3 regions of the Colwellia sp. 6M3 genome follow, and region 1 is predicted to be linked to each of the others. Evidence: predicted binding sites of a transcription regulator. Region 1 holds the regulator's gene; each other region holds the start of a gene.
What was found. Region 1 encodes sigma-54, which starts transcription at its own class of promoters, with help from an activator protein. Its sites were predicted from a motif close to GTTGGCACGNNNNTNGNNT; they were not measured.

Region 1 (6,840 bases):
GCATTAATGGCACAGTAACACCAGCAATACCGGCTGCGGTCATATTCATTAACATCGCAAAAGCGATAATGGCACCTAGCATGAGGTTTTGTTGCCATATAGCGACCACAGAGGCAATTAACACCGCCCAAATTAAACCATTAAAAAAACCGATGGCTAGTTCTTTGTATAATAAAATGCGTGAGTTACTTTCACCAACATGCCCTAACGCCATACCACGAATAACAAGTGTTAACGTTTGATTACCCGCAACACCCCCCATACTCGGCACAAGCGAGTTAAGCACAGCTAAAATGGCTAATTGGTTTAAAATACCTTCAAACATACTCGAAACGGCAACAGCCATAAGCGCAGTAATTAAATTTACGCCTAACCAAATAGAGCGACGTTGCGTACTTTTTAATACCGGGGCGAAAGTATCAGCTTCGTCATCTAGACCCGCCATACTCATCATGGAATGTTCGGCTTCTTCACGAATAATATCAACGACATCATCAACGGTAATACGACCGAGTAGTCGACCTTCTTGATCGATAACAGGAGCCGAAAACCAATCGTAACGTTCAAAGAGTTTCGCGACATCTTTTTCATTCATATCAGCAGTAATTGCCTGAATATCTTTATCGATGAGGCTAGAAATAATGGTTTCTGCTTTCGCTGTTACTATGGATGATAATGAAACAGCGCCGATGAAATGATCTTCACGGTCAACAACATAAAAAGAGTCAGTCGCTTCGGGTAACTCACCCCGTAAGCGTAAATAACGTAACACCACATCCACTGTCACATCAGGACGAATGGATATAGTATCGGTATTCATAATACCGCCGGCTGTGTCTTCCTCGAATGAAAGTGCTGCTTCTACACGACTGCGATCTTGCCAGTCCATTGCGTTAAGCACTTCTTGGTAAACACTGTCTGGTAATGTTCGAAAAACTTCGGCTAAATCATCAACATCCATCCCTTCTGCAACAGCAGCTAGCTTTTCTGGATTTATGTTTTTAAGAATACCTTTTCGAACTTCTTCGTTTAGCTCTTCAAGAACATCACCATGATGATCAGCATCAATTAACTGCCAAAGAGCCATACGGCTTTTGGTCGGAGATGACTCTAAAAGTAAGGCAAGGTCGTAAGCTGGCATGTCTTGCAATAACTTGCGGACATAGACAAACATACCGCTATCGAGGGCATCATTAACCTGCTGGAGGCGTTGGTGACTATATTCTTGTTCGGAAACTTCCGGCATACTTTTACCTTTTGCCGCTACAAAACGAAAACTGTTAAGGATGTTGAACTTACTGTCAGGTGTTTAATATGGTATTTAGCACCTGAATATTATGCATTACAATCAAATTAACGTGTGAGTACGCCATATATAATTGAAAACTACATTATTTTGAGGTTAATTAAGGTTACTTTAGTCTCGTAAACTTGAACCAAAAAAATTAACCAAAAAAGTTAAACAGCCCGATGATAAATGACAATTATTAACTTTCTATTAAATTATACCAAATGAGTGAAAATTCGACTAAATGAATATGTAATGCATTTCGACTTTACAGGCAAAGCCGAGAATGAATATGCTTGAGGTAATTCGATTGTGCTAAATTCCCAACTTTAACGATAAGTTAGCTAATTCATTATTTTATATGGTATCGAATGTTAATATTTAACGCGTTGAGTTTACCGTAATTTTCGATATTTCGCAGCTTTTTTATTGACTTAACGGTGCCGACAATAAATATGAGTTTTGCTACTCGGCTTCATCAAATTTGTTGCTGAAAAGTTGGCAAATTTCTTCGAGTGCTAATTCAGCGTCTTCACCCGTAGCAATTACCTTAACGGTTTTACCTTGTGCACCTGCAAGCAGCATTATGCCCATAATACTGTTAGCGTCAGCATGATTGTCGTCTAATTCAATGGTGACTTTTGCGGTAAACTTTTGACTTAATTGTGCGAGTTTAGAAGCCGCTCGGGCATGAAGCCCAAGCTTGTTGATGATGAGAACATAACGGCTGGCTTGTGTGCTCATAGCAAGTTACGTTGTGGCAACAGGTAAATCGCGATGACGAGACTGCACGTCTTTACGTTCTTTACGCATATTATTTGCGAGTAATTCGGTGATATATACAGAGCGATGCATACCGCCGGTACAACCAACCGCTATAGTAATATAACTGCGATTATTTCGTTCTAGATGCGGTAACCAGGTCATCATGAAGCTATTTATTTGCCAAATAAACTTTGTCACAATAGGTTGGCTAGCAAGGAAATCTTGCACAGGTTTATCTAATCCGGTGAAGCCCTTAAGTTCTTTATCCCAAAATGGGTTAGGTAAAAATCGCGCATCAAATACATAGTCTGCATCTTGTGGTACGCCATGTTTAAAGCCAAAAGATTCAAAAACAACCACCATAGAACCCGATTTTTTACCTAGTATACGCTCTCTAACTAAGTCGGCCAGCTGATGTGGTGATAGTTGGCTAGTGTTGATATATAAATGTGCGCGACTTGCGATAGGTTCAAGAAGCTTTTTTTCTAAGGCTATGGCTTGGTCTAAGGCTATATTTTGTCTAATTAGCGGATGTAAGCGTCGTGTCTCGCTGAAACGACGGATAAGGTCACTATCGTCGGCATCTAAATAAAGTAAACTTAACTCTACTGCATTAGGTAAGTATTCTATAATTTCGGGTACATCGTTAGGATCAGCAGGTAGGTTTCGAACATCTAGGCTGACGGCAACATTTTCATAATCATTAATGACGGTATGAATTAAAGCGGGTAACAAATTAACCGGTATGTTATCTACACAATAGTAGCCCAGATCTTCTAATACGCGTAATGCAACACTTTTACCTGATCCTGAACGACCACTGACTATAATTAACTTCATGGGGACTTAACTCGCCTGTTGGATTAGCTGAAACAGCTCTTGGTTACTTTGGCATTTACGCACTTGTTTGCAAAATTGTTTTTCACGAAAAATTTTTGCGATACTTTGTAATGTACACAGGTGATTTTGGCATTCATTTTCGGGCACAAATAAAGCAATAAAAATGTCCACAGGACGATTATCTATCGCATCAAAATCTATCGGCTCTTCTGTGGTAATAACCACCGCAATGGGTTGGGTAGAATTATCTAAACGTCCATGCGGTATCGCTATGCCATTTCCTATGCCGGTAGAACCCATTCTTTCGCGCTTAACTAGGCTTTCTAGTAGCTGAAAAGTATCGTGTTCAACCAATTTTTCAGCGGCCAGACTACTTAAGTATTCTAGAATACGTTTTTTACTGGAACCCGGTGCTGCACAAATAGTGCATTCCGGGGTTAGGATATCTTGCAACTTCATAAACTTATAAAACCTAAAGCGACTTGGCGCTAATGCTTGTTGATTTTGCCTTTGTATTTCAAAATTTGGCGATCTAATTTATCAATTAATGCATCAATTGATGCGTACATATCGTTATGTTCAGCCTTAGCGTGAACCTCAGAGCCCGTTAAATGCACAGTAGATTCAGCGATCTGGTTCAATTTTTCAACCGTTAGTACCACATGTACATTATTAATGTGTTCAAAGTGGCGCTCTATTTTTTCAAATTTAGCATTAACATAATCACGTAATGAGTCGGTAACATCGACATGGTGTCCAGTAAGATTAATTTGCATAAGCTTCATTCCTCTTTTTTGGTGATTAAGACTGCCTACAATAGGCTTTTACGTTGATTTGACGGCGGTATAGAGAGTGACTCTCGATACTTGGCAATAGTGCGTCTTGCTACTTTAATGCCTTGTTCGGCCAAGATATCGGCGATTTTACTGTCGCTTAATGGCTTTGCGGGTATTTCGGCGGCAACAAGTTTTTTAATTAACTCACGAATAGCGGTTGATGAGCATTCACCACCATTTTCAGTACTTACATGGCTAGAGAAGAAGTATTTAAGCTCAAAAATGCCTCTGGGTGTATGCATATACTTTTGTGTAGTAACACGAGAAATAGTCGATTCGTGCATATCTACCGCTTCGGCAATATCATTTAAAACCATAGGTCGCATAGCTTCAGGGCCATGTTCAAAGAAACCCTGCTGGCGCTGTACAATACAATTGGACACTTTTAACAAGGTATCGTTCCTGCTTTCAAGGCTTTTGATAAACCATTTAGCTTCTTGCAAGTTCGAGCGAATAAATTGACTGTCTGCTGATGATTTCATCGAGCGAGACATGGCAGCATATTGTTGATTTACTGATAACTTAGGTGCTGTGTCTGGGTTTAGCTCTACAGTCCAGCGACCATTTTTCTTTTCAACCGACACGTCAGGAATAACATACTGTTCTTCACTCTTGATAACACTATCGCCCGGGCGAGGGTCTAATGATTGTATTAAGCGAATAACTTCACGTAATTGGTCTTCTTTAATGCGTAACTTTCGCATCAATTGGCGATAATCGCGATTACCCAATAATTCGATATGCTCAGTTACCGCTAACTTACTTTCAGCGAGCCAAGGCGTATCTTTTGAAAATTGGTTGAGCTGAATAAGTAAACACTCTGGAATTGAACGAGCCGCTACGCCCACCGGATCAAAAACGTTAATCCGTTTAAGCACTACTTCAATTTCATCAAGTTCAACACCATCAATGCCTACGCTTTCTAATATCTCGTCTGCAGAAACTGTTAGGTAGCCGGCATCATCTATAGCTTCAATAATAGCGATAGCAATTGTTCTATCGGTATCGCTAAATGGTGTTAGTTCCATTTGCCAAATAAGATGGTCTTGTAAGGAGTCTTTTGTTTCACCCTGATAGGTATAATCTTCTGATGCATGACCAACACCGCCACTGCTCGCACTGGCACTAAAGTTGTCATCCCACGTTGTATCACTATTTAATTCTTCGGGTATGTCAGTTTTTGCTAAGCCTTCTGATGAACTTATTTCATCAATAGTCGGTGCAGAATCTTCGCTGCCATCTGAGGATATTTCTACGCTATCGCCAATACCAGCGGAGTATGCTTCTTCTAAATTGTCAGGGGTGTTTTCTGAATTGTTGTCGGGAGATTCATCAACTTCAAGTAAAGGGTTACTTTCAAGAGCTTCTTGAATTTCTTGTTGTAAATCCAAGGTCGATAATTGCAACAGCTTGATAGCCTGCTGCAATTGCGGGGTCATCGTTAATTGTTGTCCGATACGGAGTTGCAGAGTAGGACGCATTTACGTTTTCTTTTCCCTGTTCAAGTACATTAGTATGTTACCGAGTAAGTCTGTTATTCACTATAGCGTGAATTGTTCACCAAGGTATACATCTCTTACGTGTTGATTTGCAAGTATTTCAGTAGAGTTACCTTCGGCAATAAGCTCGCCGTGACTAACAATATAGGCGTGCTCACAGACATCGAGGGTTTCACGTACATTATGGTCGGTAATTAAGATACCTATGCCACGTTCTTTTAAGTGTAGGATAATTTTTTTTATATCACCTACCGAAATTGGATCAACACCAGCAAAAGGTTCATCAAGGAGAATAAATTTAGGATCTGCAGCTAAAGCTCGCGCTATTTCAACTCGTCGACGTTCACCACCAGACAGGCTCATGCCGAGGTTGTCTTTGATATGACCAATGTTAAATTCTTCTAATAAATGCTCAAGTTTTTCTTCTCTTTCAACGTCGGTTAGCGTTTTACGGGTTTGTAAAATCGCCATTATGTTGTCATAAACCGTTAGTTTGCGAAAAATTGAAGCTTCTTGAGGTAGATAACCAATACCTTTGCGGGCACGTTCATGCATGGGCAATAAGGTTAAATCTTCGTCATTTAAAATAATTGAGCCACTGTCGTTATTAACTAAGCCAACGATCATGTAAAACGAAGTGGTTTTACCCGCGCCATTTGGTCCTAATAAGCCAACAATTTGTCCAGCAGAAACCTTCATACTAACGTTTTTAACGACTTTTCTGCCTTTGTAGGCTTTTGCAAGGCCAATGGCTGATAATGTTGAAGTAGACATTTACTCTTGCTTGTCCTTAGATTTTTTTGGCGGTTCAGTTTTATTTTTTGGCTGCAATACTGTTTCAACCTTAGCATTTTCTAAGCTTTCGGCATTGACATATTCAGTCTCGAAGTTATAGGTGATTTTACTGCCACTTACTTCACTACCTTCTTGGCGTAACAAAGCATTACCTGAAATAACAACCGTATTCAAATCAGGTTCATAACGAATTTCATTGGCTTGTAAATTGATAGGGCTACCATCTTGCAGCGTTTGCTCAAATGTCGCAGGAGAACCTTTCGCAATATAAATTTTATTATTGCTTTTATCTTGAGTTATCACCTGTACGAGTTCGGCATTAATTGTCAGCGAACCTTGAGAGATAATGACATTATCAATATAACTGAATATTTTATTTTTCAGATCAGCTGCTTGGCGTGAAGAAGAAATTTTAATTTCTTGGTCAACATCGAATTTTTCAGCATTTACTGCCGGCATTAATAATGCAAATGCAGAAAAATAAATAAGGTTATTTTTTAATTTTTTTATAAATGGTTTGTACATGTTCAGTCAATGTCATCTGTGTTGTGTTTAAGTCTACAATTAATCCTGAGCCATACATAGTAAATCCTTTACCTAATATTAAGATTGTTTGCTCTGAGCTGATAATATTTGTTTTTAAGTCCATTTCTAGATTTTTTCCGTGTACTTCCTGTATTAAACTTTCTTCATCAGTGGCGATTAAACGTACGCGATTTTTTAATTTTACACGATTATTATTATATAGCGTGCCTTCATTGGCGGTTATTTGCCAAGTCGGTTTATTGTTTTTTGGATACAAGGTGTAACGTGGGTA
Region 2 (6,840 bases), on a different contig from region 1:
CCATACCTGGTTTGCGAGGCATGCCAGCAGGAATAATTACAATATCTGCACCAGTAAGAGCACCGGCTAAGTTGTCAGCACCAAAACCAGCAACTTTTACTGCTGTTGGGATGTGTGATAAATCAACGGCAACACCTGGAACTACTGGTGCAACGTCATATAAAGATAGCTCAGAACCTGCAGGTAATTGAGTTTTTAATAGTAAAGATAACGCTTGGCCGATTCCGCCAGCAGCGCCTAGCACAGCAACTTTCATTCGATGTCTCCGAAAATTTGAGTAATTACGTAAAAAAATTTGTTGGCCAAAAGATATATTATAACCAACAAAAAAACAATGTTTATACCAATTCTATCAAATATATTTCCCGCCTAGCGCGTCAATACTTAATTGAGTTAGTGTTATTCATCTGTATTGACCTATAAGGATAACGTATAATAAAAATTGTGAAATAATACTTAGGTATAATTTAGATATTATCAACCAACAATAGTCGACCATAATTTTATCACTTAATGGACCTATATGAGCGGACAAAACAAACAAGAAGCTTTAGTGCAAGCTTTCAAAGATTTATTAAATCAGGAACAATTTAGTTCACAAGGCGATATTGCTGATGCTTTAAAGGCTCAAGGCTTTGAAAATATTAGCCAATCTAAAGTATCACGGATGTTAAGCAAGTTTGGTGCGGTACGTACGCGTAATGCCCGCCAAGAAATGGTTTACTGCTTGCCTGCAGAGCTAGGAATGCCAACAGCTAAAAGCCCACTTAAGCAACTTGTTCTTGATATTGAACATAACGATGTAATGATAATCATTAGAACAAGCCCTGGAGCAGCACAGCTAATCGCTCGCTTACTGGACAGCTTAAGTAAAAGTGATGGTGTTTTAGGTACGATTGCAGGTGACGACACCATCTTCATTGCCCCAACTGACGTCAAAGCAATTAAACAAACCATTTCGAGACTTGAAGATTTATTCTTAAAAAATCTAACTTAACTGATTAAGCTAAATTTATATCACTAATTTAGCTTAATAAATCAAACTAAATTAGTGATTCTGATCAAGTACTGAGTAATGACTGAATAAGGGTTATGTATCTTTATACTGCAGCCTTTGAAAGCTAACCTACCTTTAAAATTAGCAAAAGATACTAAAATATAAATTCAGCGACACTAAGCATATATGCAGAAAATCAGCCTGGTTATTTTAAGCTCGCTTTCTTAATTTTATCAGCGTTACTCACCCAACTTTGCCAAAATATTTAAGCTAGGTACAAAAAATGCTGCGCCAGTTTCGGCTTGAGTATATTTAAGCATGTGGTCACTGTGACCATGTGCATCACCGCCAATCATACTTTTTAGCATTAATTCGAATGGCTCAGGTGAGTGGCAATAAGAAACAAAAAACAACCCTTGCAGCTTCATATCTCCATAAGGCATGCTTTGTCTTAATATTTCAATACTTTTGCCTTCACTATCTTTTAAATTCACGCGTTTTATATGAGATGTGGGCGCTTTGTTTTCTTCTGAATACTCTTCATTATTAACTTTAGTACGTGAAAAAACGTCTTCTTGTTCTTTCACTTCTAATGAATTCCATAAGTTCAGGTTATGACGGTATCGCTGAATATGTAAATAGCTGCCTGAAGCGAATTCAGCATCTTGTTCATCGTTAATCAAGGCCACACGTCGACGATGATGACCTTGTGGGTTTTCAGTGCCATCAACAAAACCCGTTAAATCACGGCCATCTAAAAATCGAAAAGCTCTTACTTGTTCAACCAACTCAACACTGTCAGCTAATAACTGACAGACCTTAGTCGCAACAATGTGATTTACGTCTGCACGATCACCGCGAATTTCAATATACAAATCGTAATTATTCGAGGGCGCTGTGCAATCTTCAATCGCCATTTCTGGAAATTGACGCAAATGCTTAGGTCGCCCATGGGGATAAAGTTCATCCCAAAAGTTGGTACCAATAGCAATAACACCAGCTAAATTAGCTTCAGAAAAACGATCAGCATATTTATCAAATAAAGCTGGCAACCGTGATAGTGCTTTACGCAAAAACAAATAGTTATCATCTAAGGCATTAAATAATAAATAATAACCATGAAGGCTAGGCTCTGCACACACGCCAAACTGCTCTCTTGCCATCTAATATCCACTAATAAAAAAATCGATTAATACCTAATTTTACACAGTTTATGACTAATGGCAGTAAACTTTGAAAAATATTTCAACGTTAGACTATTTTATAGCGTTAAGTTGAAGTAGTAATCGGTAAAAAAATAAGCCTGTGTAAATGAATACACAGGCTTAATGGTTTTAAAGCGACTAGTTTTAGCGTGACTTAGCCACGAGTAAACTCAGGGTAAGCTTCCATACCACAATCCGATTTATCACAACCTTCATATTCATCATCTTCACTTACTCTAATGCCGATTAATTTTTTCAAAATAAACCAAACAACAAAGCTTGTAGCGAATACCCAAACAAAAATAGTTGCCGCACCAATTAATTGGCCGCTAAAGCTTGAACCACTATTTGTCACAGGCACTAGTAATAAACCTAGTAAACCAACAACACCATGTACTGAAATAGCACCGACAGGATCATCAATTTTTATTTTATCTAAGCTGATAATTGATAACACGACAACAATACCTGCAATTGCGCCAAACAGTGTAGCTTGTATAGGTGTTGGTGTAGATGGCTCTGCGGTAATAACAACTAGGCCTGCTAATGCACCATTGAGTGCCATGGTTAAATCAGCTTTTTTGAATAACAATTTAGCAAATACTAATGCTGCTATAGCACCGGCTGCAGCTGCGGCATTGGTATTTAAGAAAACCAAAGCCACTGAGTGTGAACTAGCAATATCACCTAGCTTTAACACTGAACCGCCGTTAAAACCAAACCAACCCATCCATAAAATAAAGGTACCTAAAGTTGCCATAGGTAAGTTTGAACCTGGTATAGCGTTTATTTGACCATTTTTACCGTATTTACCTTTACGAGCACCTAACAGTAAAACACCAGCTAAGGCTGCTGCTGCACCGGCCATATGTACAATACCTGAACCAGCAAAATCTGAGAATCCAAGCTCTGAAAGTGTGTATAAACCAAACACGGCGTTACCACCCCAAGTCCAGCTACCTTCCATTGGATAAATCACACCCGTTAACACAACCGCAAAAGCTAAAAATGCCCATAACTTCATACGCTCAGCAACGGCACCTGACACAATAGACATCGCTGTTGCTACAAAAACTACTTGGAAAAAGAAGTCTGATGCAGCTGAATATATTGCCGCGCCAGTGAAACCATCTTCTCTTGTAGAGAAATCAGCTAACACTTTTGCAGGATCAACCGTTTCTATACCTGATAAAAACATGCCGCCACCGTACATAATGTCGTAACCGACAAATAAATACATCATGCAAGAAATAGCATAAAGAGCGACGTTTTTAGTTAAAATTTCTGTGGTATTTTTAGCTCTAACTAAACCAGCTTCTAACATTGAAAAGCCAGCAGCCATCCACATGACTAAGGCACCACAAATTAGAAAATAAAAAGTGTCCATTGCGTACTGTAGTTGAAAAATATTTTGTTCCATGATTTTCTCCTATATCGCTTCTATGTCTTGTTCACCAGTACGAATTCGTACGGCTTGCTCAAGGTCATAAACAAATATTTTGCCATCACCAATTTTACCGGTATGCGCCGCTTCAGCTATCGCATCAACTAACCGTTGTACAAACTCATCATTTACAGCGATTTCAAGTTTAACTTTCGGTAAAAAGTCTACCTGGTATTCAGCACCACGATATAATTCGGTATGACCTTTTTGACGACCAAAGCCTTTAACTTCACTAACAGTTAAACCTTCAATGCCTATCTCAGAAATGGCCTCTCTGACATTATCAAGCTTGAATGGCTTTATAATTGCGCTTACTAGTTTCATGTTATATTTCCCTTAATTATTATTAACTATTCCTTATCAAGCTTTATGCCAAAAAAAATAACAATTAAAAACAAAAGGTTAGTGATTTTCATGCCGAGATAAACGCACCACAATAGTGCGAATCAAATTGATTTGAGAGCAACTGGTGCAACATTTATTACCATGATGGAGGGGCGTAAAGTATTTTATAGAGAAACGTAATTTAACGAAGAAAGACTTGCGTATTGATATAAATTTAATCAATAGGAGACTTAAATTTAAAAAGAAAAAATGAATTAACAGTGATTATTTTTGTACTGTAAACAAACTAATGTCGGTAAGTTTAGCCAAAATAACTAGGCTGCAGACTAACCTATATCAATCAGCTTAACGTTACGAATGTCTAAAAGTGAAATGCAATGACCATCATATTGAATAGGTTTTAAACATGATGACCATCAGTAATTTAGCCACTAAAAAATGGTAGCGGCACTGGGGTTAATAATCGATAAAATACTCAAACGCTCGAAATCACAATAATTAATTGTTCCTTGTAGCATTTCATCGTCAATAAGTAACTGTTGCATAGCATTATCAGGAAATAACAACTCAGCATCGTGTGCACTGCAGTCGAATTGACTCAACATAATTCTTTTTGATAAATAGAGTAATTTAATTTCGTCTGTACTGTAAGTAAAGTCGCTATTATCTTGATTACGAATAGGCTCTATAATACTAAAAGGCAATTGCCATTGTTTTAAAAGCTCTGCAGCGCAATCAGCATAGGTAAAGCCAAGTGTCTTTTTTTGTTTATCCCACGGCAATTCAGTAGCGGTAAATTTGTTCGCAACTACGGCTTTCTCAGGGGCTATTTGTTGAACAACAAGTTCACCCAAATTATGTAGAAGACCAATAAGAAATAAGCGCTCTGCATTGGGAATTCTCAGGTTAACACCTAGATACTTTACTATTAGTGCGCAATCTACACTTTTACACCAAAAATCATCTAAATAGTCTTGTTCTACGTCTAACGCTTTAAATGCACGACTAGTGAAAAAGGCGATAACCAAATTATAAACTTCAGTAATACCTAACACCAAAACAGCTTTTGATATGGTGTCAATTTTACCTGGGTAGCTAAAAAGTGAACTATTAGCGAGTTTTAATATGGTTCCTGCTAATGCAGGATCCAATATTATTACGTCAGCAATATCGTCAATCGTAGAATTGTCATCATCGATCAGCTCTTTAATACGGATAAAAGAATCTGAAAGTACAAATATTTCACTGGCTTGTTGTGCATAGTCGTTTTCATTCATCATAATGATCCTAAAATCTCATTCATCGCTACAAATAACTCAATTATAAATACAATCTCAAGTAATAAGTTTAGTTTAGCCTATGTAATATCAAATAAAATAATTAACTTGCCTTCAAGCTTACATGGTAAGAGGTAAACTTCCTGATATTAATAACACCGGTGTCAAAAATTAAATATTGCCCTTTTATACCAAGTAAAACACCTGAAACCTCAGCTGTTTTATCAAAGTTAAAAGATGAAATTTTGGTTAAATATTGCGTTACAGGAAAATGTAAATCTACAATATCTTCATCTAATGCTATGACAGCATCAGTGCCATACTTAAGGCTAACACTTGCTAATTTTTCTGCTATTTTTGGTTTTAGCTCTTCTGCAATTGCTTTTAGATCTATGTTTTCAGCACTACCTTTGAGCATTGCGCGCCAATTGGTTTTATCCGCGATAAACTCCGCTAAAGCAATTTCTACTAAACCAGACTGTAAGCGAGTACTTACTTTAAAGATAGGCAATGCTTGAGTGGCACCTTGATCAATCCAGCGAGTAGGTATTTGTGTATGACGCGTAATACCGACTTTTAAACCTGAAGTATTTGCCAAATAAACATAATGCGGGATCATACAATTGCTTTCTCCCCATTGCGGATCTCGACAAGTGCCTTGCTCAAAATGACAAGTTTCTGGCTTCATAATACACATATCGCATTGTGCTAATTTTTGCATACAAGGGTAACAATAGCCTTGAGAATAACTCTTTTTAATTTTTCGACCACAGTGCTGACAATCTATATGGCCGGTAAAATTTAGCGTCAGGTGCTTGGAAATAAGTGGATTTAATTCGACTTCTTGTTCGCCTAAAACCATACGATAATTTACCGTACCGTCTGCGTCTAAATCCGCTCGCATTTTGCGCAGAGCACCCGCTTCTATTTGCAACATATCTCAACCTATTATTTTTTTAGGGTGTAATAATATAAAAATCGACTTCTAGCAGCTAGCATTAATTCAATAATACCTCGAATATCTAGACAAAAGTTGCGAAAATGCGTGAATAGTTCACCGATCAGACACTTAATTTATGTGGTATGTTTATTTTCTTCGCTGTGCTGACAACAGCCTTTATGCCGGCATTACTACGTCACTTGAACGACGTTTGTATGAGCACAACGAGTGCAACAAAAAAGCAGCAAAGTATACTCGTGTCCGTCGACCAGTCACATTAGTCTATGCTGAGCCGCAATTAAATCGTCAGGAAGCAAGTCGTCGTGAATATCAGCTTAAGCAGTTGAGTAAGCAAAATAAAGAGCAACTTGTGTCTCAATATTTTCATTCCAGTGACTCACATAAATAACCAACAAACCTCTAAAGGCCCTACAATTACTGGTCTGCTTTGTCTGTTAAAGATGAATAAACTTCGATCTTAATCCATCATACTGATAGAATAGCGCCGATTTCAACACCTTAAAGTGATAGTAAATAGCCATGTTTTTAGAAAATTATTGCCAAATTACGGATGATAAAATTAGTTTCACACGTCAACAGGCGAGCGATTTTGCAAAGCAAATTGCTGACGA
Region 3 (6,840 bases), on a different contig from region 1:
GCGAAAACAAATGCTGATATGCCCAAAAGACTCAACATTCATACCTAATTAGCGACTTCTCGCCATGATATAATTCGATCGTTTCCTCGATAAATTCCGAAGCTTAATAAAGCACTAGGGTTATCATCATAAAAATTACCATCATTATCTGCATCTACATCATTCCATTTAAATTTGAACCAGTTAGGTACTTCATATTCCCATTCAAGCATACCTTGCTTATCTGGACTGCTAAACACTAACTGTGTCTGAATTCCTTGGTCAAAAATACCTGAAACATTTGCTGAGGTATCACCAACCTGAATAGCATCGGTATCAATGTCGATTAAACGGTAATCCCATAGGTTCATATTGCCAGAATATTTAGCTCCAGCTTTTTTGTCACCTATAAGTGTCGACAAACAAGATTCATCGGTATGAGTGATAAAATTAGCGCCATCATAAACTTCAATATTTAACGGTGCTCGTAACTTAGTTTTTTCTGAGCCGTAAGAGTTTTCAAGCACCATGCGAGCAAAACGAATTTCTACACCGTCTATCAGTAACTCTTCTGTTGCATCTGTGTCATTACTTAATAAGATCCCGTCACTGTCTTCAACCTGTGCAGTAACTAACGGAATTTTTGCATCAAAAGGCACTAATAAACTCGTATCGTTATGATCATAACTAAAATGGTCGTTATTAGAAAATGTGTAAAGCCAATCGCCTGCAACAAATTCGCCTTCGTCATCAATACTAGCGCTTAAAGTGCCGGTTTCCATCCCCGAAGTTATGGTAACAGTATTACCAGTAAGACTGCCCACAACTTGTTGTGTAGCGTCATTCGTAGGGGCGGTAATATCAACACCACTAGCAACCAACTTCATAAAGTTTTCAGGCTCACCCAAGGTATAGTTTTTGGTTATTTCATTGTGCGAATTATAGGCCGTAATAGTTATTTTAGGCTCAATACTGTATGAAATTGTGCCTTTGTCATCATTTGTTCTTTGTCCTGTATATGCCCAATCAGAAATAGCGCAACTGCCAAGTGAACTATGGAAACCATCTAGCTTCCCTCCATGATCTTCGTTAACACTTTGTTTAAAATAAGCAGGGGTAAAGCGTCCAATGGTTACATCCTGAGCTGACACTAAGCCATCTGTATTGCCTAGACCACCATAATTAACATCTTGGATATCTACATTAATAATTCCAACTTCATTATATTTCGCAGCATTAAAAGCTGACACGCCTTTTTCGCCCTCGGTAAAGCTAGTTAAAGTAGCGTCCTGAAAGTTAGCATTGGTTGAAGTAGTACGATTCTGACCTGCAGAATAGGTAAATATCCCATCTACGGTAGTATTTAATACCGGTGCTGCACGAGATACTTTGAGCTGTAATTGTCCGTCAGATTGTCTATAATTTTGTGTTGTTTGGCCGGAAAAATTAAGTGCCTTAACGCTAAAATTGAAATTATCTCCGGCTTTATGCGTTGTGGTACTTAACGCAGTACTGCCATTTAATACCGTACTTAAATGCGTGGCCGTAATTTCAAAGCTTGCTGGCTTTACCCAAAAATCATTAGAGCTACCAACAATAGCAATATCGCCACTAGCGTACCTAGCATTTAAGCGAATTTTACCCGCATCTAAGTAGGTTGGCGAAGGGATAATTGCAATACTATCATTACCAAAATCTAAGGTAACATTGTCTGTAAACTGCGGATGTTTTGCGATATCAACACCACCGGATTGAAATGCTAAACCGGCATTAAAAGCCAAGTCTGGTGTCATATTTTGTTGAGACAAACCAATAGTCACATTACCGCTAAAAACACCTTCACAAACACCGTTATTACTTTTAACCGCTTGTAACTTTAATACTTCTTTAAAGTTTACCGCGGCAGTTTGATGACCTATCGTTTCACTATTAGTGTCATCATAAAGAAATCTAAAACCTGCATCAGCAAAGGTCATTTCACAACTAGCACCAAAACCAGAACACTCAACGCTATTGCTTGCTGCTATGCTAGCGTCATCAATCGATAAAGTGATAGTTTCTGGGGTGGTATAACTTAAACTAACAATTGTACTCCCCGTGAAGGTGGGGGTAGCTTTTGTTGTAGTGCCAGTTGTTGGACTAGTAATATTAAAGTTTAAGCTTACAGACTCTGTACTTTCAATTGTACAGTCACTATTGGTACAAGCTTTAATGGTAATGGCTTCAGCAGCACAAGTTAAGCCGTTTCCGTCATGCACTATTTCATAATGATGAATAATGGGTTCAGCACATGCGTGACGTTTGTTATAAATAGTATTAATTTCATCTGCCGAGAGTGCACCATCGAAGAGGTGAACTTCATCAATAAAGCCGGAAAAAAATCGAGTCGCGATACCTTGATCTTGACCAATCTGCAAGGGGTCGTTGTTTAAAATCAAGTCTCCGGTGAACGTTCTAGAACCTTTTTCAACACCATTAATATATATCACTTGTTTACCACTTTCGTAGGTTATAGCAACGTGATACCAATTGCCTGGAGTAATACCTGCTCCAGAAGTCGAAAACGATTGTGTTTGCCACCACCAATTAATCTCACCAGCAGGATTCAAATGAAACTCATAATTTTCGTCTTTAGAAATAATCGTTTTCAAACCTGTGGTAGGTAGCGATTTGGGGTTAATCCAAACGCTAATACTTAGCTCTTTTTGTAAATCTAATTTAGGGTCATCATCAATCTGAATGTAATCATCAAAACCATCGAAGTTACCATAACCACAAGTACCAGGATTTCCCGTTAACGCTGGTGTGCTTTTAGCGGTAGTGACGCCATTGATACCTTGAGTATTAAAGTTTCCTGTTTCATCAATCACTTCGCCTGCATTACCATTCCATGATGCTTCCTCCATTGAGTACTGAAGCAGTAAGTTAGCACCACAAGAGATAGGTTCACCATCAAGGCCCAAGCCATTGTTCTGATATTCATATATTTGATCAATTTGGCTCTGCTCAATGACTTGGTCAAATATCACTATTTCGTCTAATAAGCCATTAAAGGCCTGAGAAGCCGAAAACCTGCCTCCAACACTATCTTGCTCTTGTCCTAGAATCAAACTCGTAATATCAACTCTTGTTGTGGTTTGGTTTAAACACCCTTGTGCAACTTTATCGATAAACAAACAACTTTTATCATTGCCTTGTGTCCAAACTAAATGACGCCAAGTGTCGCCGGCAATAGATGAAATAGATAAGGAGCCATTTTGTTGATCTTGCAAATAAGGTCTAAAGCTTGTGGCATTCGTAAACCACATAAGCAGTTCATTGTGACTGCCTGAAGTTGCGCCTGAAAGTATACTTTGCGAGCCTGTTTTTGCAGTTTTAGCCCAGAGTGAAATACTGAATTCAGTGCGTCCATCTAAAACCGCTTCATCAAGTACTACGTAATCACTTGTACCTGTGGTCGACAAATCGATTGCCCGACAAACCTTCCCCTCCACAGGTTGAGAAAATTTAGCCCTGCCGTGAAATGATCCGATACTATCTTTAACTTCTCCGTTTACATCAGCATATTCTTTTTCGTCGAACTTATAGTTTGCAATGGGGGCAACTGTATTATCTTCTGGTCCACAAACTCGACCAAACTCAGCATCAAAAACTCTAGCATCGTAAGTAAGTAACGACCCCTCTTCGATAATAACTTTCTCGCCTGCTGAAACACCGTATAAAAAGCTTGCCGCGGTAAAAGTAATATCTTTGGCGTAAAGCGCCCCAGAAAAAGTCACACCACTTTTAAGTATAAGATCATCATCAACATGCATCACTAATTTAGTTACGTCACCACTGGCCTTAATGGGTGAGTTAACTTGTGTATCTGCGGGAAAAGTCAGCTTTTTTTTAATGTAAACTATCGCTGTACCCTGGCCTACAACATTTATTGTTGTGGCTTCCTGAATTGTCATTTCTTCAAAAAAGTAACTTTTACCAGCCATGAGATTTAGCGTGGTATTAACCCCTAAATTAAATTTTTTAAAATGGTAAGTGTCGAAATCGTTACCAAAATTTAATGTCGCAAAATTGGGGACAGGTTTGGGATCGGCATTTGTGTCAATGATATTGATGTTTACTTCACGATATTCATTAACACCTAAAAGACCAAAAGTAATTGAACCGCCGTCAGTAACGGTAACATCTTGTGAACTTTTATTATTATCAAACTCAGGCTCCGATAACGCCGAAGAACTATTAGATGCAGAACACTCAGCACTATCACAAGTAGGAAGAAGAGGTGTAGCCGTGAACTGTATTGCGCGAGTGGTTAATACTGTATCAGGGTTGTTTTTGACTTGTGCTGCTCGACCAAAAGTAATGTTACTATTTTTTTCTTTATTGCCGTGAGTGGCAATAACATCGGGGAATACAGCTGGGCATAGTGCAGCCAAAAGTGGGTTAGAATAAACTGAAATAACAGTGATAATGAAAGTAATGAACCACTTTGAAAAACTCATAATACCGACCTTTACGCTACTGTTTTTATTTACAAAAACTACTATATATTGTTTATACAATCCTACCACAGTTTATAAAGTCAGGAATGATAAAGCTTTACCTAGTTAGTTAACCGTAATTTTATCGAATTAACAATAGATTAGACAGAACCGATACTTTATTTTTATAGAGTATCTGTTAAACAATCGAAGTGTTGATTAAATCATAGCGTAAAAAAAACCCGCAGTTAGCGGGTTTGGTACATGTGTTGTTAAGTTACTTTATTTTTCGCTTACGAAGTGCAAAACCTAAAAGGCCTGCGCCGAATATAAATAATGTTGTTGGTTCAGGAACAACAGCAGGAGCTTGTGCTACTGACGAACGAACATAGAATGTTTCGTAATCATTAAAAACAGATGCACTATCTCCCAACTTTACGCCTTTTCGTCTATGAAAATTGTTAGAGTCGACCTCAGTAAAAAATGAATTCCAATATTGCGCTGAATGTATAATTCTTCCATTATTGGTAAAATCAACTAAAGTAAGCTCTCGAAAGATATTATCTAAGTCACTACCACTTATAAATGTCATCCAGCCAGTGCGTGAATCCGCGTCTTTAAATATATTTTCATAGCTCTGAGAAAAATCAGTACTTTTGTATACGCTAGTATTTACTGGTGATGCCCAGGTCCAATCATAGCCACCATAAGTTATATATGTGTCTTCGGTAAGATCAGTCTCTATATATCCTGCAAATGCAGAACTAGTAACTAATAAGAATAAAATGGTAATTAATTTGAATGAATACTTGATCATTATAAAACCTCAACTAATGAAAAACAGCAGTAAGTAATGCAACTAAACCTAAAGAATGCAATCTTCGCGCCAAAACATAAAAAACCTTTTAAATCAGTACTATTAAAATATTGTTGTATTATTCAATCGCAAGAGTGTAAAAAAAACCAACAGTTATACTGAAAATGGCGAAATTTTATTTGTGTGCTTTAGCCTGTTATAAGCTACGTGCTTCGACAGCAACTTTTCTCGAAGTTACTTCGCCATCAAGAGCACACTCGCCTGAACTTGTGATGGTGTAATAACGGATACTATCTAGTTCAAAGTCAGTACAAGTAACGTTAATAATACATTGAGCTAAGCCCTGTGTATTATTAAAAGTAGGGGTTCTACTGTTAATGGCTGTTTGGCTTTTACATGCGATAGCACCACTGTTTAACGGAAAAACTTCAGATAACTGCCATTGCAAGCCACTCTGCGCTGCAGTATAAGCACGAGTACCTAAAACCTCATAGGCTACTCCCTCTTGACTTGAGTCCAGCATCTTCACTAAAGCCGCTCCCAATGCAGACAATACGATAATAATAAAAATAGCGATAACTAATGCACTCCCCTTCTGCTTAGATTTTTTTAGGGTAATATTTGAGCACTTAGTCGCTAAGGTAAGCTTTCCTTCACGGGACATTCGGCACTTGTATCTCATTATTAAATGCAACCTCCTCTAAGTTACGAGCAAACTTAAACCTAGTAAGTGCTAGCCCATTTCTTTGTAAGGTTGCAGGAAAGGTTCTAAAAGGGGCAACATTGTCAGAAGTTGAGTAATTAGCAATATTCTCGGCCATTAATACACGAGATGTTGTTGCACTCACGCTGGGCAATCCACTACTCACGTAATTACCAAAACCGTAACCTTGATAACGGAAAATTGATTTACTTTCAACACAATAACTAACTGGTGGTTCTATAAAGTATAAACGACTAGTAGGTGACTCGGTGTTAAAAAGTATATTACTTGCAAAGTTAATTGTTGAAGGTACTTGTTTGTCTCTTGAGTTATTTACTGAAGCAAAAGTTTCGATCACCCCTGATGAAGTAGCATATATATCGTTACTATTTAGAGCATAAACCGACACATATTTGGTTGTTGCTTTAAGTAAGTCTTCTAACATAACCACTTTAACACTATTACTAGGTGCTTCAGGTGCTACAGGAATATCCAAATAGATGGCGCTTTTATCTATTGGAACAAACTCTAAGCATTGATTATTATCTCCAATGGTACGAATGCTATTGGGTAGTGCATGTCTTACTTCACGATTTAACCGTTCCACAACAAATCTTGCCGTAGATATTAATGCCTCACGATCGGCAGCGTCAGTATAACTTTTAGTACCAAAACGTAAAAATGAAGTAATACTAGTCGCTAGCACACCTAAAATCACTATGACCGTTACTAACTCTACCAAAGTAAAGCCTTGTTGATATCGTCGTAGCTGTGGCATCAGAAATTTACTCGATAAACTGAAAAAACAAATTTAAAATCTTGTGGAGTTGTTATCGTTACAGTAATAAGCTTAGCAGTAT

Region 2: a site for sigma-54 is predicted at 4,005-4,023, ahead of H4J50_RS00280 (P-II family nitrogen regulator). Genes of this name have one in related genera too.
Region 3: a site for sigma-54 is predicted at 5,333-5,351, ahead of H4J50_RS00130 (PEP-CTERM sorting domain-containing protein). Genes of this name have one in related genera too.

The regions. Positions count from the first base shown of each region.
Region 1 covers NZ_JACGWF010000003.1:36,797-43,636, reverse strand. Annotated here, with positions in the region: gene mgtE (magnesium transporter) at 1-1,246, opposite strand, end outside; gene H4J50_RS01295 (HPr family phosphocarrier protein) at 1,754-2,032, opposite strand; gene rapZ (RNase adapter RapZ) at 2,039-2,893, opposite strand; gene ptsN (PTS IIA-like nitrogen regulatory protein PtsN) at 2,900-3,352, opposite strand; gene hpf (ribosome hibernation promoting factor) at 3,382-3,669, opposite strand; gene H4J50_RS01275 (RNA polymerase factor sigma-54) at 3,705-5,210, opposite strand; gene lptB (LPS export ABC transporter ATP-binding protein) at 5,271-6,002, opposite strand; gene lptA (lipopolysaccharide transport periplasmic protein LptA) at 6,003-6,482, opposite strand; gene lptC (LPS export ABC transporter periplasmic protein LptC) at 6,514-6,840, opposite strand, start outside.
Region 2 covers NZ_JACGWF010000001.1:57,830-64,669, reverse strand. Annotated here, with positions in the region: gene mdh (malate dehydrogenase) at 1-256, opposite strand, end outside; gene argR (transcriptional regulator ArgR) at 524-997, shown strand; gene H4J50_RS00290 (Dyp-type peroxidase) at 1,237-2,160, opposite strand; gene H4J50_RS00285 (ammonium transporter) at 2,357-3,622, opposite strand; gene H4J50_RS00280 (P-II family nitrogen regulator) at 3,632-3,970, opposite strand; gene H4J50_RS00275 (HDOD domain-containing protein) at 4,423-5,271, opposite strand; gene H4J50_RS00270 (DUF2797 domain-containing protein) at 5,372-6,172, opposite strand; gene H4J50_RS00265 (GIY-YIG nuclease family protein) at 6,345-6,617, shown strand; gene H4J50_RS00260 (DUF3581 family protein) at 6,749-6,840, shown strand, end outside.
Region 3 covers NZ_JACGWF010000001.1:19,418-26,257, reverse strand. Annotated here, with positions in the region: gene H4J50_RS00135 (DUF6701 domain-containing protein) at 45-4,481, opposite strand; gene H4J50_RS00130 (PEP-CTERM sorting domain-containing protein) at 4,738-5,277, opposite strand; gene H4J50_RS00125 (pilus assembly PilX N-terminal domain-containing protein) at 5,474-5,941, opposite strand; gene H4J50_RS00120 (type II secretion system protein) at 5,931-6,758, opposite strand; gene H4J50_RS00115 (prepilin-type N-terminal cleavage/methylation domain-containing protein) at 6,758-6,840, opposite strand, start outside.